Regions from separate parts of the Streptomyces sp. RLA012 genome, predicted to be linked through region 2. Evidence: predicted binding sites of a transcription regulator. Region 2 holds the regulator's gene; the other holds the start of a gene.
The links. Region 2 encodes HrcA, which represses chaperone genes, less so after heat shock. Its sites were predicted from a motif close to TTNGCACTCNGNNNNNCNGAGTGCNAA; they were not measured.
Positions count from the first base shown of each region.

Region 1: the regulator HrcA is predicted to act here: its motif matches at 4,138-4,164, upstream of groL (chaperonin GroEL).

Region 1 covers NZ_JBWDPA010000002.1:6,305,298-6,315,460, reverse strand. The annotation lists gene RV986_RS29060 (carboxylesterase/lipase family protein) at 1-857, opposite strand, end outside; gene RV986_RS29055 (NADH:flavin oxidoreductase) at 999-2,123, opposite strand; gene groL (chaperonin GroEL) at 2,386-4,011, opposite strand; gene RV986_RS29045 (cold-shock protein) at 4,322-4,528, opposite strand; gene RV986_RS29040 (MoaD/ThiS family protein) at 4,990-5,265, opposite strand; gene thrC (threonine synthase) at 5,333-6,646, opposite strand; SAM riboswitch class I at 6,664-6,811, opposite strand; gene RV986_RS29030 (glucosyl-3-phosphoglycerate synthase) at 6,977-7,921, shown strand; gene RV986_RS29025 (alpha,alpha-trehalose-phosphate synthase (UDP-forming)) at 8,061-9,467, shown strand; gene otsB (trehalose-phosphatase) at 9,565-10,163, opposite strand, start outside.
Region 2 covers NZ_JBWDPA010000002.1:7,619,823-7,629,985, forward strand. The annotation lists gene hemW (radical SAM family heme chaperone HemW) at 1-218, shown strand, start outside; gene RV986_RS34885 (Uma2 family endonuclease) at 323-913, shown strand; gene RV986_RS34890 (DUF3097 domain-containing protein) at 891-1,703, opposite strand; partial or broken gene RV986_RS34895 (MBL fold metallo-hydrolase) at 1,824-1,958, opposite strand; gene hrcA (heat-inducible transcriptional repressor HrcA) at 2,322-3,338, shown strand; gene dnaJ (molecular chaperone DnaJ) at 3,339-4,472, shown strand; gene RV986_RS34910 (nitronate monooxygenase) at 4,621-5,709, shown strand; gene RV986_RS34915 (16S rRNA (uracil(1498)-N(3))-methyltransferase) at 5,706-6,455, shown strand; gene RV986_RS34920 (hypothetical protein) at 6,584-7,153, shown strand; gene RV986_RS34925 (S41 family peptidase) at 7,232-10,163, shown strand, end outside.

The DNA of each region.
Region 1 (10,163 bases), 1.3 Mb from region 2:
ACGACCGGCGCGAAGGCCGTCAGCGTGTGGGCGACCATGCCCCACTTGTCCTCGAACTCCCGCATCTTGGGCCCCAACGCCTCGCCCACGGCGGTCAGTCGGCGGGGGTCCACCGAGGACAGGTCGGCGGCGTCCGGCCGCAGGCCCGCCTCGGCGGCGATGGCGGCGGCGATGTCCCGGGCGAGGTCGTCGGAGAAGAAGGTGCCGGGCACGCTCTGCGCGATCGCCCGCCCGAACAGCCCGGCCGCGCTCGGCATGGCCAGCAGCGCGGCGACGGACCCGCCGCCCGCGGACTCCCCGAAGACGGTGACCCGGCCGGGGTCGCCGCCGAAGGCCGCGATGTTCTCCTGTACCCATTCCAGCGCCGCGACCTGGTCGAGCAGGCCCCGGTTGGCGGGCGCCCCGTCGATCCGGGCGAAGCCCTCCATGCCGAGGCGGTAGTTGAGGGTCACCACGACGAGGTCGCCGTCGCGGGCGATGCGCCGGGCGTCGTATCCGGGGCTGCCGGAGTGGCCGAGTTTGTACGCGCCGCCGTAGATCCAGACCATCACCGGGCGGCGGGCGGCCGGGTCCGGTTCGGGCGTCCAGACGTTGACGGTCAGCCAGTCGTCGCCCATGGGGGCGTCCAGTTTGCCGGTACGGCCCTGGAATCCCGACTCCTGCGGGGGCGGCGGGCCGAAGGCGAACGCGTCCCGGGTGCCGTCCCAGCCGGACACCGGGCGCGGGGCGGCGAACCGCGCCTCCCCCACCGGGGGTCCGGCGAACGGAATGCCCCGGAAGACCACCAGCCCGTCCTCCCGACGACCACGCACCGCACCGGCGGCGGTACGCACCACGCTCGCTTCTGCTGACGTCACGACGGCTCCCTGGGGTAAGGGAGGAACGGAACGGATCCTCCAGGGAACAGCGTGCTACGAAACAGCCGGGCGATCACCCCCTGGGGACGGGGAGGGTGATCGCCCGGATGCGATTTCGGACAGGCCGGGTCGGCCCGGGGCTCAGCTGAGCGTGCTCATCGCCTTCGGGTCGAACGCCGCCAGCTCCTCCAGCCGTCCGTCCAGCACCTTCGCCGCCCACTCCGGGTCCTGGAGAAGGGACCGGCCGACCGCGACGAGGTCGAACTCGTCGCGCTCCAGACGGTCGAGGAGGTTGTCGAGGGACGCCACCTGGGAGCCCTCGCCGCTGAAGCCCCTGATGAAGTCGCCGTCCAGGCCGACCGAGCCGACGGTGATGGTGGGCTTGCCGGTGATCTTCTTGGTCCAGCCCGCCAGGTTCAGGTCCGAGCCGTCGAACTCCGGGAGCCAGTAGCGGCGGGTGGAGGCGTGGAAGGCGTCGACGCCGGCGGCGGCGAGCCGGGTCAGGATGGTCTCCAGCTCCTGCGGGGTCTCGGCGAGCCGGGCGTCATAGTTGTCCGACTTCCACTGGGAGTAGCGGAAGAGGACGGGGAAGTCGGCCGAGACCGAGTCACGGACCGCCGCGACGATCTCCGTCGCGAACTTCGTACGGGCGACCGGGTCACCGCCGTAGGCGTCCGTACGGCGGTTGGTGCCCGCCCACAGGAACTGGTCGATCAGATAGCCGTGCGCGCCGTGCAGTTCGACGCCGTCGAAGCCGATGCGTTCGGCGGTGGCGGCGGCCTCGGCGAAGGCCGCGACGACCTCGTCGAGGTCGGCCAGGGTCATGGCCTTGCCGGTGCCCTCGGTGCCGTTGAGACGGATGCCGGACGGGCCGACCGCGGGGGCCTCGGTGTACGGCGGGTCGCCCGCCTCACGCACCATGCCGATGTGCCACAGCTGCGGAACGATCGCGCCGCCCGCCGCGTGCACCGCGTCGGCGACCTTCGTCCAGCCCGCGAGCTGCTCCGCGCCGTGGAAGCGCGGGATGCGGTCGCTCTGTCCGGCCGAGTCATGGCCGACGTAGGTGCCCTCGGTGACGATGAGGCCCACGCCCGCGGCGGCGCGGCGGGCGTAGTACCCGGCCACGTCCTCGCCGGGAACGCCGCCCGGGGAGAACTGCCGGGTCATCGGTGCCATCGCTATCCGGTTCGGGACGGTCAGGCCGTTCAGCGAGACGGGGCGGGACAGGATCTCGGCGGCGCGGGAGGCGGAGGCGTCGAGCGGCACGTGGGGGCTCCTCGAAGAGGTCGGAGATATCGAACAGGCGGTCAAACAGGAAGCGCGCGCAGGTGCACCTGCGGTTACTGCACTCTCGAACATATGTGCATGTGCATGTATCGCACTCCCCGCCTCAACCGACCCGCCCGCCGAGGCATTCCGCCGCTCTCCGCCTCCCCCGTGTGACCCTGGACACGCCCGAGGGCGGCACCCCCTGGGAGTGGGGGTACCGCCCTCGGAACGTGAAGGACAGTGATCAACCAGAGGTCGATCAGAAGTCCATGTCACCGCCCGGCATGCCGCCCGGAGCGCCGCCCGCGGCGGCCTTCTCCGGCTTGTCGGCGATGACGGCCTCGGTGGTGAGGAACAGCGCGGCGATGGAGGCGGCGTTCTGCAGGGCAGAGCGCGTGACCTTCGCCGGGTCGATGATGCCTTCGGCGATCATGTCGACGTACTCGCCGGTCGCGGCGTTCAGACCGTGGCCGACGGGCAGGTTGCGCACCTTCTCGACGATGACGCCACCCTCGAGACCACCGTTGACGGCGATCTGCTTGAGCGGGGCCTCCAGGGCGAGCCGCACGGCGTTGGCGCCGGTCGCCTCGTCACCCGTCAGCTCCAGCTTCTCGAAGACCGAGGAGGCCTGGATGAGGGCCACGCCACCACCGGCGACGATGCCCTCCTCGACGGCCGCCTTCGCGTTGCGAACGGCGTCCTCGATGCGGTGCTTGCGCTCCTTGAGCTCGACCTCGGTGGCGGCACCGGCCTTGATGACGGCCACGCCGCCGGCCAGCTTCGCCAGGCGCTCCTGGAGCTTCTCGCGGTCGTAGTCCGAGTCCGAGTTCTCGATCTCGGCGCGGATCTGGTTGACCCGGCCGGCGACCTGGTCGGCGGAGCCGGAGCCGTCGACGATCGTGGTCTCGTCCTTGGTGATGACGACCTTGCGGGCACGGCCCAGCAGGTCCAGACCCGCGTTCTCCAGCTTGAGGCCGACCTCCTCGGAGATGACCTCGCCGCCCGTGAGGATGGCGATGTCGCCGAGCATGGCCTTGCGGCGGTCACCGAAGCCCGGAGCCTTGACGGCGACGGACTTGAAGGTGCCACGGATCTTGTTGACGACCAGCGTCGACAGAGCCTCGCCCTCGACGTCCTCGGCGATGATCAGCAGCGGCTTGCCCGACTGCATGACCTTCTCCAGGAGCGGGAGCAGGTCCTTGACGTTGGCGATCTTCGAGTTGGCGATCAGGATGTACGGGTCGTCGAGGACGGCCTCCATACGCTCCATGTCGGTGGCGAAGTACGCCGAGATGTAGCCCTTGTCGAAGCGCATACCCTCGGTGAGTTCCAGCTCCAGACCGAAGGTCTGGGACTCCTCGACGGTGATGACGCCTTCCTTGCCGACCTTGTCCATCGCCTCGGCGATGAGCTCGCCGATCTGGGTGTCGGCGGCGGAGATGGAGGCCGTGGAAGCGATCTGCTCCTTGGTCTCGACATCCTTGGCCTGCTCAAGGAGGGCACCGGAGACGGCCTCGACGGCCTTCTCGATACCGCGCTTGAGGGCCATCGGGTTGGCGCCGGCGGCTACGTTGCGAAGGCCCTCGCGGACCAGCGCCTGCGCCAGAACGGTCGCGGTGGTCGTACCGTCACCGGCGACGTCGTCCGTCTTCTTGGCGACTTCCTTGACCAGCTCGGCGCCGATCTTCTCGTACGGGTCCTCGAGCTCGATCTCCTTGGCGATGGAAACACCATCGTTGGTGATCGTGGGGGCGCCCCACTTCTTCTCGAGGACGACGTTGCGGCCCTTGGGGCCAAGGGTGACCTTGACGGCGTCGGCGAGCTGGTTCATCCCGCGCTCGAGACCGCGCCGTGCCTCCTCGTCGAACGCGATGATCTTGGCCATGTGAAGTGGTCCTCCCGGACTGGGGTGGATTGCTCCGGACCGCGCTGGCGCCCGCGACGGACGGCCTGCCTGCCCAGTGGTTCCTTGCACCACCTGGCCTGCGGGCCTCACCGACCCGGTCCTTCGTTATCACTCTCACCTTCAGAGTGCTAACGCCAATGATTAGCACTCGCCCCTGCCGAGTGCAAGCGCCTCCCCTTGATCCGCAGGTGAGCGCCCCGCGCCGACAGCCGAACAACAGACCGAAGGGCTCGTACCCCCAGGGGGATACGAGCCCTTCGTCACGTCGAACAGTCAGTCGGCGCGTGCTTCAGCCGGTCGCGAGCCGGACCATGTCCGCCTGCGGCCCTTTCTGGCCTTGCGAGATCTCGAAATCGACCCGCTGACCCTCTTCCAGGGTGCGGTAGCCGTCCATCTGAATCGCGCTGTAGTGGACGAAAACATCCGCACCACCGTCGACCGCGATGAAGCCGTACCCCTTCTCCGCGTTGAACCACTTGACGGTGCCCTGAGCCATGCCTAACTCCCCTATTACTGGCCCTTGCACAGGACCGCACTTCGCGGACCCGGGTCAGACCTCCACCCCCCAACGGTTGGGGGTGTGCGCCGGAACGCGTCGACCGCGGCTGAATGTATCTGTCCAACTGCCGTCTGCAACAGGTCAATCGGACGAGAATTCAGGGCACGACTGATCGGAAATATAGGGAGAATTTGCAAAGATTTAGGGCAAGTCGGGCCCCATAAAAGCCGTATAAGGCTCAAAGATGCGGGGTACTTTGGCTACTTCTTGTCGGACTTCGGGCGCGAACTCATATGCGCCCGGTACGCGAAGTGGAGCGGGTTCCCCAACTGTACCGTGCTCAACCATGCAGAATTGCCCCCTCCGTTTCTCTCACGGAGGGGGCAATTCGATGAACTCACAGTGATTGGCATTACCAAGGGTAATGATCTCACCCTGGGTAACGGCGCGCCTGACGGTCAGCCACCGGCGACGGCCGGGATGATCGAGACGCCCGCGCCGTCCGGCGTCGTCGTCTCCAGACCCTGCTCGAAGCGGACGTCGTCGTCGTTCACGTACACGTTGACGAACCGGCGCAGCTTGCCCTGGTCGTCCAGCACGCGTGCGGCGATGCCGGTGTGGTTCTTCTCCAGGTCCGCGATGACCTCCCCGAGGGTCCCGCCCTCGGCTGTCACCTCGGCCTTGCCACCGGTGTAGGTGCGCAGGATGGTGGGGATGCGGACGTTGACGCTCATTCCTTGTGACCTCCGGTCGGGTAGCACCCCAGAGGGGCGCGGGGCTGTTGGTCTTCCGAGCCGGGCCTTACGCGAGGCCGGCCTCTCGGAAGGAGTCCAGGCTGGGACGAATGGTCGCCGTCAGCCCCGTACCGGCCACCGCGTCCAGCGTCTTGAGGCCGTCACCCGTGTTCAGGACGACGGTGGTCAGTGTCGGGTCCAGCAGCCCGTTGTCGATCAGCTTCTTGGTGACCCCCAGCGTCACCCCGCCCGCGGTCTCGGCGAAGATGCCCTCGGTCCGCGCGAGCAACTTGATCGCGTCGACGACCTGCTCGTCGTTGACGTCCTCCACGGCACCGCCGGTCCGCCGCGCGATGTCCAGCACATACGGTCCGTCGGCGGGGTTGCCGATGGCGAGCGACTTGGCGATGGTGTTCGGCTTCTGGGGCCGTACGACGTCGTGGCCGGCCTTGTAGGCGACGGACACCGGCGAGCAGCCCTCGGCCTGCGCACCGAAGATCTTGTACGGCCTGTCCTCGACCAGCCCGAGCTTGATCAGTTCCTGCAGGCCCTTGTCGATCTTCGTGAGCTGGGAGCCGGAGGCGATGGGGATGACCAGCTGGTCGGGGAGCCGCCAGCCGAGCTGCTCGCAGATCTCGTACGCGAGGGTCTTGGACCCCTCCGCGTAGTACGGCCGCAGGTTGACGTTGACGAAGCCCCAGCCCTCGCCGGCCGGGTCGCCGATCAGCTCGGAGCAGAAGCGGTTCACGTCGTCGTAGTTGCCCTCGATGCCGACGAGCTCGCCGCCGTAGATCGCGGCCATGACGATCTTGCCCTGCTCCAGGTCGTGCGGGATGAACACGCAGGAGCGGAAGCCGGCCCGGGCGGCGGCGGCACCGACCGCGCCGGCGAGGTTGCCGGTGGAGGAGCAGGAGAGGGTGGTGAAGTCGAAGGCGCGGGCGGCCTCGATGGCCTGGGCGACGACGCGGTCCTTGAAGGAGTGCGTCGGGTTGCCGGAGTCGTCCTTGACGAAGAGCTTTCCGGCCTCGACGCCCAGTTCGCGGGCGAGGTTGTCGGCCTTGACGAGCTTGGTCCAGCCGGGGTTGATGTTCGGCTTGTCGGCGACGTCGGCCGGGACGGGGAGCAGCGCCGCGTACCGCCAGATGTTCGCGGGGCCCGCTTCGATGCGCTTGCGGAGCTCTTCGGTTTCGTAGGCCGAGAAGTCGTACGCGATCTCCAGCGGGCCGAAACACTCCTCGCAGGCGAACACCGGGCCGAGCGGCACACGGTGGCCGCACTCGCGGCAGGAAAGCGCGACGGCGGGTCCGAGATCGACGCCGTCTACGCTGGTGGTGTCGTCCGGGACGGAGTTCGTGGTGCTTGCAACAGTCTGCGCAGCCATGGAGGCGAGGCCCTTTCTCCTCATCTTTCTCACGACGCACTTCGCCGTAAGACGGATTTGGCACCTTCCCGAGCCGGGAGCCTCGCCACATCGACGTGACAAGAACCGACCGGAGGGTTGCCGGGGCTTCATCGGGCCGTATCCCTCTGCCCCTCTGGATGAGCGGTATTCGGTTGTTGGTCTTCGGCGCGGAACGATCTACGCAATGCGATGGTCATCCGCGTTGTTCAAGACTGTAACCGAAGGCCAGGACAGTTGAGATAGTCGTCCGAACCGCGAGATGGATCACACCGTGACACCGGGTGATCAGACAGTGAGGAGCCGCAGACCGTGCTGAAGGAAGTCGAGCGCTGGCTGAGCAATCGCTCCTGGTCCGTGACCGATCGCCCGCTCCACAAACTCATGGCCGCCAAACGGGTCACGGGCTCCTCGGTGAGTGTCGTGCTGCCCGCGCTGAACGAGGAGGAGACGGTCGGCGAGATCGTCGCCGTCATCCGCCACGACCTGATGCAGCAGGTGCCCCTCGTCGACGAGATCGTCGTCGTCGACTCCGGCTCGACCGACCGCACCTCGCAGGTGGCCGCCGCGGCGGGCGCGCGCGTGGTGCACCGGGACGAGATCCTGCCGCGCATCCCGACCCTGCCCGGCAAGGGCGAGGTGCTGTGGCGCTCGCTCCTGGTGACGAGCGGGGACATCGTCTGTTTCATCGACGCGGACCTGAAGGAGTTCTCGTCGGACTTCGTCTCCGGGATCGTGGGGCCGCTGCTCACCGAGCCGGGCGTGGACCTCGTCAAGGGAATGTACGACCGTCCGCTGGGCGGTGCCGCCGGTCAGGGCGGCCGGGTCACCGAACTCATGGCCCGCCCGCTGCTCAACATGCACTGGCCGCAGCTGGCCGGTTTCGTGCAGCCGCTCGGCGGGGAGTACGCGGCCCGCCGTTCCCTGCTCGAACAGCTCCCCTTCCCCGTCGGCTACGGCATCGAGCTGGGCATGCTGGTCGACGCCCTGCACCTGGTGGGCCTGGACGCGCTCGCCCAGGTCGACGTGGGCGTACGCAAGCACCGCCACCAGGACGGGCAGGCGTTGGGCCGGATGTCCGCCGCGATCTACCGCACCGCCCAGCTCCGGCTGGCCCGCGGCCACCTCATCCGTCCGGCGCTCACCCAGTTCGAACGGAGCGGGGACGGTTTCGAGCCGCGTACCTACTCGGTCGACACGGAGGAACGTCCCCCGATGGCCGAAATCGCCGAGTACCAGAAGCGAAGGGCCGCGTAAGGCACCCCCGCAAGGGGCGCGGGGCTGTGACACATATGCGGCTCCGCCGCGTGGGCGCGAGCGACCCCCACCGACCCGCGGACGGCATACGGCTGAAGGGAACGTTTGAGCGTTTCCATGCGGGGCTAAGTTTCGAGGCATGGCTTCCCCCGCTTCAACGCAAGGCGCCCACGGCATCCTCGTCGCATCCAACCGCGGGCCGATCACCTACGAGATCCAGGACGACGACTCGCTGCGCGCCCGGCGCGGCGGGGGCGGGCTGGTCTCGGGGCTCTCCGCGATCGGGCCGGACGCGGGGGCCCTGTGGGTGTGCGCGGCGCTCGGCGCCGGCGACCGCGAGGCGGTCCGGCGCGGGGTCGGCGAGGACGGCGTACGGATGCTGGACATCGACGCCGACGTACACGCGGACGCGTACAACGGCATCGCGAACTCGGTGCTGTGGTTCGTCCACCACATGCTGTACCAGACCCCGCTGGAGCCGGTCTTCGACGTGGAGTTCCGGCGCCAGTGGGCGTCGTACGAGGCGTACAACCGCGCGTTCGCCGAGGCGCTGGCCGACGAGGCGGCGCCGGGCGCGGTGGTGGTCGTACAGGACTACCACCTGACGCTGGTGCCGGGCATGCTGCGGGAGCTCCGCCCCGACCTGCGCATCGGCCACTTCTCGCACACCCCCTGGGCGCCGCTCGACTACTTCCGGATGCTGCCCGACGACATCGCCGAACAGGTGCTGCGCGGCATGCTCGGCGCGGACCGGCTCGGCTTCCTGACCCACCGCTGGGCGGACGCGTTCACCGCCTGCGCCACCGCGATCGTCGGCGGACTCGGCGACACCCGGATCGGCGTGCACGGGCTCGGGGCGGACGCGGACTTCCTGCGGCGGCGGTCGCACGAGGCGGACGTCGGCGAGCGGATGGCCACACTGCGTGAGCAGATCGGGGAGGGCCGGAAGACGATCGTGCGGGTCGACCGGACCGAGCTGTCGAAGAACATCGTGCGAGGCCTGCTGGCGTACCGGCAGCTGCTGGAGGACCACCCGGAGTGGCGCGAGCGCGTCGTCCACGTGGCCTTCGCCTACCCCTCCCGCCAGGACCTGGCCGTCTACCGCGACTACACGGCCGAGGTCCAGCGGGTGGCGACCGAGATCAACTCCCAGTACGGGACGCCGGACTGGACCCCGGTCGTCCTGCACGTCAAGGACGACTTCGCGCGCTCGCTGGCCGCGTACCGGCTGGCCGACGTCGCCCTCGTCAACCCCATCCGGGACGGCATGAACCTCGTCGCCAAGGAGGTGCCGGTCGTCTCCGACGAGGGCTGCGTGCTGGTGCTCTCGCGGGAGGCGGGGGCGTACGAGGAGCTGGGCGAGGACGCGGTCGGGGTGAACCCCTACGACGTGGTCGGCACCGCGCGTGCGCTGCACGAGGCGTTGTCGATGTCGGGCGGGGAGCGTGCCGAACGCACGAAACGGCTCGCCGCGGCGGCTACGGCGTTGCCTCCGGCGCAGTGGTTCCTGGAGCAGCTGCGGGCGTTGGAGGAGCGGAAGAAATAAAAGAAGTAGAAGAAGCAGGAGGAGCAGGAGGAGCAGGAGGAGCAGGCAGGAGCAGGAGGAGCAGGCAGGAGCAGGCGGGAGACGTGTGAGCGGGGCGTCAGTCGATCTTCGCCGCCAGTGACGTCAGCAGCTGTACGACTCCCGCGGGGCCGTCGACGACCAGGTCCGCGCGTTCGGCCAGTTCGCTGACCTCGGAGCTGCCGCTGCAGACGAGGAGCCCGGGGACGCCGTCCGAGCGGAGTTTCTCGACGGCGGCGAAGGCGGGGAGATCGCCGAGGTCGTCGCCTGCGTAGAGGACGGCTTCGGCGTGGACCTCGCGGACGTACTCCAGGAGGGCGACGCCCTTGTCCATGCCCGGGGGACGGAGTTCGAGGACCATCCGCCCGGGTTCGACGATCAGACCGTGCCGGGTGGCGAGTGCGGCGAGGGGTTCGCGCAGGGCCTCGAACGCGGCCTGCGGGTCCGCCGCACGGCGGGTGTGGACGGCGAGGGCGCGGCCCTTCTCCTCGATCCAGGTGCCCTGCCAGGCGCCGTTCTCGTCGAGGACCCCGGGCAGTTCGGCACGGACGGCGGCGACGCCGGGGTGCGGGGCGGGGGCGGTGACCGTGCCGGTGCGGGCGTCCCAGCGTTCGGCGCCGTAGTGGCCGAGGACGACGAGATGGTCGAGACCCGGGACGCCCGCGAAGCCGCCGTGGC
Region 2 (10,163 bases):
TCTCCGAGGAGGACCGCAGGGTGGAGCGCGTCCTGCTGGAGCTGCGGCTCCGGGAGGGCGTACCACTGTCGTTGCTGCGACCGGAGGGGCTGGCCGCGTCCCGCAGGGCACTGTCGGACGGGCTGCTCGAAAACCGGCCGTACGAGGAGGCGCGCGCGGTGCTCACGCTGCGGGGGCGGTTGCTGGCGGACGCGGTGGTCAGGGACTTGGTGGACTGATCACTCGGTGGAGTGAACGACTGCGGAACGCCGGTTCGGTCCCTAACCTTGTTCGTAGGCTGCCGCCGTAATTGCACGGTGGCGGAAACCGGAGGGCCGCGGAGATGACCGCTGTGGACGACCGACCGATGACCACCAACATCGTGAAGATCTTCGAGAACCTTGAGGTTCCCGAAGGATTCAAGGTCGAGCTCCTCCGGGGGGTAATTGTGATGATGGCGGGGCCGGACGTGGCCCACAACGACATTCTGGAGGCGATCCAGGACCAGATCCCCCGGCGGCACTGGCGGCGACTCCAGACCCAGGACATCGCCATCCTCGAAGAGACCAGTGAGCCGCAGCCGGACCTTGTGGTCGTCGAGCGAGGCGTCGGACCCGGTCACGGAAGGTTGATGCCGTCCGAGGTCATCACCATGCTGGTGGAAGTCGTCTCCAAGTCGAGCGTGGACCGCGATTACGGAGTCAAGCGCTCGATCTACGCAGCGGCGAAGGTACCCGCCTACTTCATCATCGACCCCGTTATGGCGCAGTGCGTGCTGCTCACTGAGCCGACGGGCGATGGAGAGGACGCGGATTACCGGCGCCAGCGGATCACGAAGTTCGGCGATCTCACGCCGTTGGAGCCACTCGGCGTCGAACTGGACACCAGCGAGTTCGCCACTTACGAGAAGGTCAGGCCTCACCGCTGGCCGTAACGAAGTCGATCAGTTCCTCCACCTTCCCCAGCAGTTCCGGCTCCAGGTCCTTGTAAGACCGCACCCGCGACAGAATGTGCTGCCAGGCCGCCCCGGTGTTCTCCGGCCAGCCCAAGGCCTGGCACACCCCCGTCTTCCAGTCCTGCCCGTGCGGAATGCGGGGCCACCCCGGGATGCCCACGGAGGACGGCTTCACCGCCTCCCAGATGTCGATGTACGGGTGCCCCAGCACCAGGGCGTGCTCGCTCGTGACCGACCCCGCGATGCGGGACTCCTTCGTGCCGGGGACCAGATGGTCGACCAGGACGCCCAGGCGGGCGTCGGGGCCCGGTGCGAAGTCGGCGACGATCGCGGGGAGGTCGTCGATGCCCTCCAAGTACTCCACGACGACGCCCTCGATGCGCAGGTCGTCGCCCCAGACCTTCTCGACCAGTTCGGCGTCGTGGCGGCCCTCGACGTAGATCCGCCCGGCCCGCGCCACCCGGGCCCGCGCGCCCGGTACGGCGAGCGAACCCGAGGCCGTACGCGACGGCCGTACCGGAGTGGCGGCGGACGGGCGGACCAGCGTCACCACCTTCCCCTCCAGAAGGAAGCCGCGTGGCTCCAGCGGGAACACCCGGTGCTTGCCGAAGCGGTCCTCCAGCGTCACCGTGCCCGCCTCGCAGCGGATCACCGCGCCGCAGAAGCCGGTGCCCGGCTCCTCGACCACCAGGCCCGGCTCCGCCGGCACTTCCGGCACGGGCTTGGGCTTCTTCCACGGCGGGGTCAGGTCCGGAGAGTACTGGCGCATTCGGATGACGATAGGAGAAGCCCGGCGGCACTCACCGCGACACGCCGAAACGCGACACGCCGAAACGCGGTACGTGCCCGATCACGGAACGGCCGTGGACCCCGTGTTCGTACGGTCCCGGCGCGACGGTACGGCGTCGGGGCCCGCCTGCGGCTCGCCGGACTCCTCGACCGGGTCGCCGCAGGACACCACCGCAAGGTCGCCCCGCAGCACGACCACGGGGCCGTGGGCGGTGTGGCCCCCGCCGGCCCCCGCCGGCCCGCACCGGGGCGTCCGCCGCCTTCTCCGCGCCTGCGCCTCCCCGCGCAACCGCGCGCCCTCCGCGAGGCAGGCCGGAAGTCGCCGCCGTCCCACCCGCGGTGTCGGCTCCTCCCGCCCCGCCTCTTCCCAAGTCACCTTCGTGCGCCGACGCCGGCGACGAGGGACCGGACGGTACGACTTCGTGGGAGCGGACGGTACGACATGACAGGACACGTCGGTGCACGTCGCGCAAGATCGCAGGCCCGCCCTTGCCGGGGCCGTACCCACCGGCCGTACACTGGGCCGGGGGATGCTGGCACTCGCGCACGCTGAGTGCCAAGCCGGGCGCCGAGGGGTCGACAGTGGGAGGTGTGCGCGATGCTCAGTGAGCGACGGCTCGAAGTGCTGCGCGCCATCGTCCAGGACTATGTCGGCACCGAGGAGCCGGTCGGTTCCAAGGCGCTGACCGAGCGGCACCGGCTGGGAGTCTCCCCGGCCACCGTCCGCAACGACATGGCCGCCCTGGAGGACGAGGGGTACATCGCCCAGCCGCACACCAGCGCCGGGCGCATCCCCACGGACAAGGGCTACCGCCTCTTCGTCGACAAACTGGCAGGCGTCAAGCCGATGACCGCGCCCGAGCGGCGGGCCATTCAGAACTTCCTGGACGGCGCTGTCGATCTCGACGACGTCGTCGGGCGGACGGTGCGGCTGCTCGCGCAGCTGACGCGGCAGGTCGCCGTCGTGCAGTATCCGTCGCTGACGAGATCGACCGTGCGGCACGTGGAGCTGCTGTCCCTCGCCCCGGCTCGTGTGATGCTCGTGCTGATCACGGACACCGGGCGGGTCGAGCAGCGGATGATCGACTGCCCGGCGCCGTTCGGAGAAACGTCTCTCGCGGATCTGCGGGCCCGGCTCAACAGCCGGATCGCGGGCCGTCGCTTCGCGGACGTCCCGCAGCTCGTGCAGGACCTCCCGGACGCGTTCGAGGCGGAGGATCGCGGTACGGTCGCGACGGTGCTCTCCACCCTTCTGGAGACGCTCGTCGAGGAGACCGAGGAGCGGCTGATGATCGGCGGGACGGCCAATCTGACGCGCTTCGGACATGACTTCCCTCTCACCATCAGGCCGGTGCTCGAAGCACTGGAGGAGCAGGTCGTGCTCCTCAAACTGCTTGGTGAGGCCGGGGATTCGAGCATGACCGTGCGAATCGGTCACGAGAACGCGTATGAGGGACTCAACTCCACGTCCGTGGTCTCGGTCGGCTACGGTTCGGGCGACGAGGCAGTAGCCAAACTCGGCGTGGTCGGCCCGACCCGCATGGATTATCCGGGAACGATGGGAGCGGTACGAGCGGTGGCACGGTACGTCGGACAGATCCTGGCGGAGTCGTAAGTGGCCACGGACTACTACGCCGTACTCGGCGTGCGCCGCGACGCGTCCCAGGACGAGATCAAGAAGGCGTTCCGGAGGCTCGCACGCGAGCTGCATCCGGACGTCAATCCCGATCCGAAGACGCAGGAGCGGTTCAAGGAGATCAACGCCGCGTACGAGGTGTTGTCGGACCCGCAGAAGAAGCAGGTCTACGACCTCGGCGGCGACCCGCTGTCCCAGGCGGGCGGCGGCGCGGGCGGCTTCGGCGCCGGCGGGTTCGGGAACTTCTCGGACATCATGGACGCCTTCTTCGGTACGGCGTCGCAGCGCGGCCCGCGGTCGCGTACGCGGCGTGGCCAGGACGCCATGATCCGGCTGGAGATCGAGCTGGACGAGGCGGCCTTCGGCACCACGAAGGACATCCAGGTCGACACGGCCGTCGTCTGCGCCACCTGCAACGGTGAGGGCGCGGCGCCGGGGACCTCGGCCCAGACCTGTGACATGTGTCGCGGGCGGGGTGAGGTGTCCCAGGTGACCCGGTCCTTCCTGGGGCAGGTCATGACGTCCCGGCCGTGTCCGCAGTGCCAGGGCTTCGGAACCGTGGTTCCGACCCCGTGCCCGGAGTGCGCGGGCGACGGGCGGGTCCGGTCCCGGCGCACGCTGACCGTGAAGATCCCCGCCGGTGTCGACAACGGCACGCGGATCCAGCTCGCGGGCGAGGGCGAGGTCGGGCCCGGTGGCGGTCCCGCCGGTGACCTCTACGTCGAGATCCACGAGCTGCCGCACTCCACGTTCCAGCGGCGCGGTGACGATCTGCACTGCACGGTGACCATTCCGATGACCGCGGCGTCCCTCGGCACCAAGGTGCCGCTGGAGACCCTCGACGGTCTTGAGGAGGTCGACATCCGTCCGGGCACGCAGTCCGGGCAGTCGATTCCGCTGCACGGGCGGGGTGTCACGCATCTGCGGGGCGGTGGCCGGGGTGACCTCATCGTGCACGTCGAGGTGACCACGCCGACGAAGCTCGATCCCGAGCAGGAGCGGTTGCTGCGGGAGCTGGCGCAGCTGCGCGGCGAGGAGCGGCCCATCGGGCAGTTCCAGCCCGGGCAGCAGGGTCTGTTCTCGCGTCTGAAGGACGCGTTCAACGGTCGCTGACGGGTGTTCCTGGGGGCTTCGCCCCCAGGCCCCCGGTGGGTTCTTCGCCGAGGGTGGGCAAACCCGCCCCTGACCGTCCATTCCGGTGGCCTATGCCAGGCGGAAGGCCCGATTCGGACTTGTTCGGAGGACGTGACAACATGCCGTCATGTCCACCGCACTGACCGATCTCTTCCCTCACCCGATCGTGCAGGCCCCCATGGCGGGCGGCGTCTCCGTCCCGCAACTCGCCGCCGCCGTGTCCGAGGCGGGCGGGCTCGGGTTCCTCGCCGCCGGGTACAAGACCGCCGACGGCATGTACCAGGAGATCAAGCAGCTGCGCGGGCTCACCGGGCGCCCTTTCGGCGTCAATCTGTTCATGCCGCAGACCGAGTGCGCGGACCCCGCCACGGTCGAGGTGTACGCCCACCAGCTCGCGGGTGAGGCCGCCTGGTACGAGACCGGCCTCGGTGAGCCGGACAGCGGTCGCGACGACGGCTACGACGCGAAACTCGCCGTGCTGCACGACAACCCGGTGGCGGTGGTGTCGTTCCACTTCGGTGTCCCGAGCCCTGAGGTCCTGGACTCCCTGCGCCGCGCCGGCACGCTCACCATGGTCACCGCGACGACGGCCGAGGAGGCCCTCGCCGTGCAGCGGGCCGGCGCCGCCGTGGTCGTCGTGCAGGGTGTGGAGGCGGGCGGCCACCAGGGCACCCACCGCGACAATCCGGAGACGGACGGTACGGGGATCGGACTGCTCTCCCTGATCACCCAGGTCAGTGAGACCGTGGACCTTCCGATCATCGCCGCCGGCGGCATCATGCGCGGCAACCAGATCGCCGCGGTGCTCGCCGCGGGCGCGAGCGCCGCGCAGCTCGGCACCGCGTTCCTGGCCACCCCCGAGTCCGGCGCCAACGCCGTGCACAAGCAGGCGCTGACCAACCCCCTTTTCGTACGGACGGAGTTGACGCGCGCGTTCTCCGGGCGTCCGGCGCGCGGTCTGGTCAACCGGTTCATGCGCGAGCACGGCCCGTACGCGCCCGCCGCCTACCCCGAGATCCACCACCTCACCTCCCCGTTGCGCAAGGCGGCCGCCAAGGCGGGCGACGCGCAGGGCATGGCGCTGTGGGCGGGCCAGGGGCACCGGATGGCCCGCGACCTCCCGGCGGGTCAGCTGGTGGAGGTGCTGAACGCGGAGCTCGAAGCGGCGAGGACCGCGCTGTCGGCGGCCGGCAACGAGGAGGGCAGGATCCGATGACCGCACCGGTGTTCGTGGTCGAGCACTTCAACGCGGGCAGCGGCGGCCGGTACGTCCTCGACGGCCCCGAGGGGCGCCACGCCGTCTCCGTGAAGCGGCTGCGGCCCGGCGAGGACGTCGTCCTCACCGACGGGGCCGGGCGCTGGGCGGACTGCGTGGTGCTGGACACCGAGGGCAAGGACCGGCTGATCGTCCAGATGGACTCCTACAGCGAGGAGCCCGCGGAGGAGCCGCACATCACCGTCGTCCAGGCCCTCCCCAAGGGCGACCGGGGCGAGGTGGCCGTGGAGACGATGACCGAGACCGGCGTCGACGCGATCGTGCCCTGGGCCGCTTCCCGCTGCATCACCCAGTGGAAGGGCGACCGCGGTCCGAAGGCGCTCGCCAAGTGGCGGGCCACGGCCCGGGAGGCGGGCAAGCAGTCGCGCCGGGTGCGCTTCCCGGAGGTCGCGGGCGTGATGACGACCAAGCAGGTTGCCGCACTGCTGGCCCAGGCCGAGTTCGCGGCGGTGCTGCACGAGGACACGGAGCTCGGCACCGAGCCGTTCGTGACGGCCGACATCCCCGCCTCCGGGGGGATCGTGCTGGTGGTCGGCCCCGAGGGCGGGATCTCCCCCGAGGAGATCGAGCTGTTCACCGGGGCGGGCGCGAAGACGTACCACCTGGGGCGCACCGTGCTGCGTACCTCGACCGCCGGGACGGTGGCGACCGCGCTGCTGATGGCGCGCAGCGGCCGCTGGTCCTGACCTCGCGCACGCACCGGGGATGCCTTGGGCCTCCCCCGGGTACGGCGACGTGCACGAGTACGGAGTGGCCGTTTGAGGTCTACCGCGACGCGCGGGACAGTGGCACGCTGCCGTCCATGGGGGCGTTGATGCGTATTCGACGACGGGTGACGGGCCGTCGGGGACCGGTGGTCGCCGGACTCGCGGTGGTGACCGCCTTCGGAGTGGCCGCGTGCGAGCCCGTGGGCGGGCTGAGTGCCGCCGGGGTGGCGTACACGACCGACCTGGCGGGGACCGCGGAACTGCGGCGGCAGCATGTCGATGTGCAGTACCTGAGCTGCAACGGGTCCTACGGCGACGGGAACAAGGCGTACACCCCCGGGCGCACGCCGTCCGCCTCCGGTTCCACGCCCTCCGTGGTGGAGGTCGACTGCCGCGGGCAGACCGAGGACCGGCAGAAGATCACCATCACCGGAAAGGTCACCCGCCAGGTCGAGGGCAAGTGCGTCCGCGGCAACCTGACCGCCGAGGTCGGGGGCAAGGAGTGGTTCCACGTGAGCGTGCTCGGCAACTGCAACGCCGCGAGCACGCCCTCGTACACGCCCCCCACCTACCGGCCGCCCACCTACCGCCGGCCGGGCCCCACGACCACCGTCACCGTGACGAGGACCATGTGGTGCAAGGGCGACCCGACCTGCTGGCCCTCTCAGGGCAAGTGATCCAAACCCCTGTTGGCCGGAGCCGTCGCTGCATAGGGTGTTCGGGTGACTCAGTCTGCATCGTCCGCATCATCGGTAATGCCTGCGTATCTCCGGTTTCCGCATCTGCACGGCGATCTGGTCGCCTTCACCGCCGAGGACGACGTCTGGGTCGCCCCCCTCGACGGCGGAGGCCGCGCCTGGCGGGTCAGTGCCGACAACATGCCGGTGAACCACCCCCGCATCTCCCCGGACGGCACGACCGTCGCCTGGACGTCGACGCGCGACGGGGCGCCCGAGGTGCATGCCGCGCCCCTGGAGGGCGGACCGTCCATGCGGTTGACGTACTGGGGGAGTTCGAAGACCCAGGTGCGCGGCTGGACCCCGGACGGGCGCGTGCTCGCGCTCAGCACCCAGGGCCAGGCCAGTCTGCGCCGCACCTGGGCGCGGGCCGTCCCGCTCGACGGCGGCCCCGCGACCACCCTTCCGTACGGGCCGGTCGGCGATGTCGCCCACGGCGGTCCGGGCGTGCTGCTGCTGTCCGCTCCCATGGGGCGCGAGGCCGCCTGGTGGAAGCGCTACCGCGGCGGTACGGCGGGCAAGCTGTGGATCGACAGGGACGGCGGCGACGGGGTGGGGGCCGGCGAGTTCGTACGGCTGCACGAGAACCTGGACGGGAACCTCGAATACCCGCTGTGGGTGGGGGAGCGCGCCGCCTTCCTGTCCGACCACGAAGGGGTCGGGGCGCTCTACTCCTCCCTCGCCGACGGTTCCGACCTGCGACGGCACACTCCCATCGACGGTTTCTACGCCCGGCACGCGGCGACCGACGGTGTACGGGTCGTGTACGCGTCCGCCGGTGAACTGTGGCTCCTCGACGACCTGGACGGCGCCGAACCGCGCCGGCTCGACATCCGGCTCGGCGGACAGCGCGTCGACCAGCAGCCGTACCTCGTGAGCGCCTCCCGCTGGTTCTCGGCCGCCGCCCCCGACCACACCGGACGCGGCAGCGCGGTCTCCGTGCGCGGCACCGTCCACTGGGTCACCCACCGCTCCGGCCCCGCCCGCGCCCTCGCCGCCCGGCCCGGCGTCCGCGCCCGGCTGCCCCGCACCTTCCGGGTGGAGGGCGAGGAGTACGTGGTGTGGGTGACGGACGCGGAGGGCGACGACGCGCTGGAGTTCGCCCCGGCCACCGGGGTCGCCCCCGGAGCGACGCCGCGCCGGCTCGCCGCCGGCCGACTCGGCCGCGTCCTCGCGCTGGCGATGGCACCCGACGGCAGCCGCGCCGCCGTCGCCTCGCACGACGGACGGGTCCTGCTCGTCGAGCGGGAGAGCGGGGAGGTACGGGAGGTCGACCGGAGCGAGGACGGGGACGCCACCGGGCTGGTGTTCTCGCCGGACTCCGCCTGGCTCGCCTGGTCGCACCCCGGCCCGCGTCCGTTGTGCCAGCTCAAGTTGGCCAACACCGCCGATCTGTCGGTGACCGAGGCGACCCCGCTCCGCTTCCGCGACTACGCGCCCGCCTTCACCCTGGACGGCAAACACCTCGCCTTCCTGTCGGCGCGCGCCTTCGACCCGGTCTACGACGAGCACGTCTTCGACCTCGCGTTCGTCGGGGGCTCCCGGCCGCATCTGATCACGCTCGCCGCGACCACCCCGTCCCCGTTCGGACCGCAGCGCCACGGCCGCCCCTTCGAGACGCCCGACAAGGAGGAGACGCCCGACAGCGAGGGCACCCCCACCACCCGGATCGACCTCGACGGACTCGCCGACCGGATCGTCCCCTTCCCCGTCGAGGCCGCCCGCTACTCGACGCTGCGGGCCGCCAAGGACGGCCTGCTGTGGCTGCGCCACCCGGTCGTCGGCGTCCTCGGCGCCTCCCGCGCCACCCCGGACGACCCGGATCCGAAGACCGAGCTGGAGCGCTACGACCTCGCCCAGCAGCGCGTCGAACACCTCGCCGCGGACGCCGACCACTTCTCCGTCAGCGGTGACGGCAAGCGCGTCCTGCTGTGGACCGACAGCAAGCTCAAGGTCGTCCCCAGCGACCGCCGCGCCTCGAACGACGACGAGAGCGACACGAACATCACCGTCGACCTCTCCCGGGTGCGCCAGACCGTCGACCCGGCGGCCGAGTGGCGGCAGATGTACGACGAGGTCGGCCGCCTCATGCGGGACAACTTCTGGCGGCCCGACCTGGGCGGTACCGACTGGGAGGCGGTGCTGGACCGATACCGGCCGGTGCTGGAGCGGCTCGCCACCCACGACGACCTGGTGGACCTCCTCTGGGAGGTGCAGGGCGAACTCGGCACCTCCCACGCGTATGTCACTCCGCGCGGCGGATGGGGCGGCGGCGACCGGGCGCAGGGGCTGCTCGGCGCGGACATCTCCCGCCACGAGGACGGCAGTTGGCGCATCGACCGGATCCTGCCCTCCGAGACCTCCGACCCGGACGCACGGGCGCCGCTCGCCGCGCCCGGCGTCGCGGTGCGCGCCGGTGACGCGATCGTCGCGGTCGCCGGGCAGCCGGTGGACCCGGTGGCCGGCCCCGGGCCGCTGCTCGTCGGCACCGCGGGCAAGCCGGTCGAGCTGACCGTCTCGCCGTCGGGCGGCGGCGATCCGCGGCACGCCGTCGTCGTACCGCTGGCCGACGAGGAGCCGCTGCGGTACCACGCGTGGGTCGCGGACCGGCGGGCGTACGTCCACGAGAAGTCCGGGGGCAGGCTCGGCTATCTGCATGTGCCGGACATGGTCGGCTCCGGGTGGGCGCAGCTCCACCGCGACCTGCGCGTCGAGGTGGTGAGGGAGGGGCTGGTCGTGGACGTCCGGGAGAACCGCGGCGGACACACCTCCCAGCTGGTCGTCGAGAAGCTCGCCCGGCGGATCGTGGGCTGGGACCTGCCGCGCGGGATGCGGCCGTCCAGCTATCCGGAGGACGCGCCGCGCGGACCGGTCGTCGCCGTCGCCAACGAGTTCTCCGGCTCGGACGGCGACATCGTCAACGCGGCGATCAAGGCGCTGCGCATCGGGC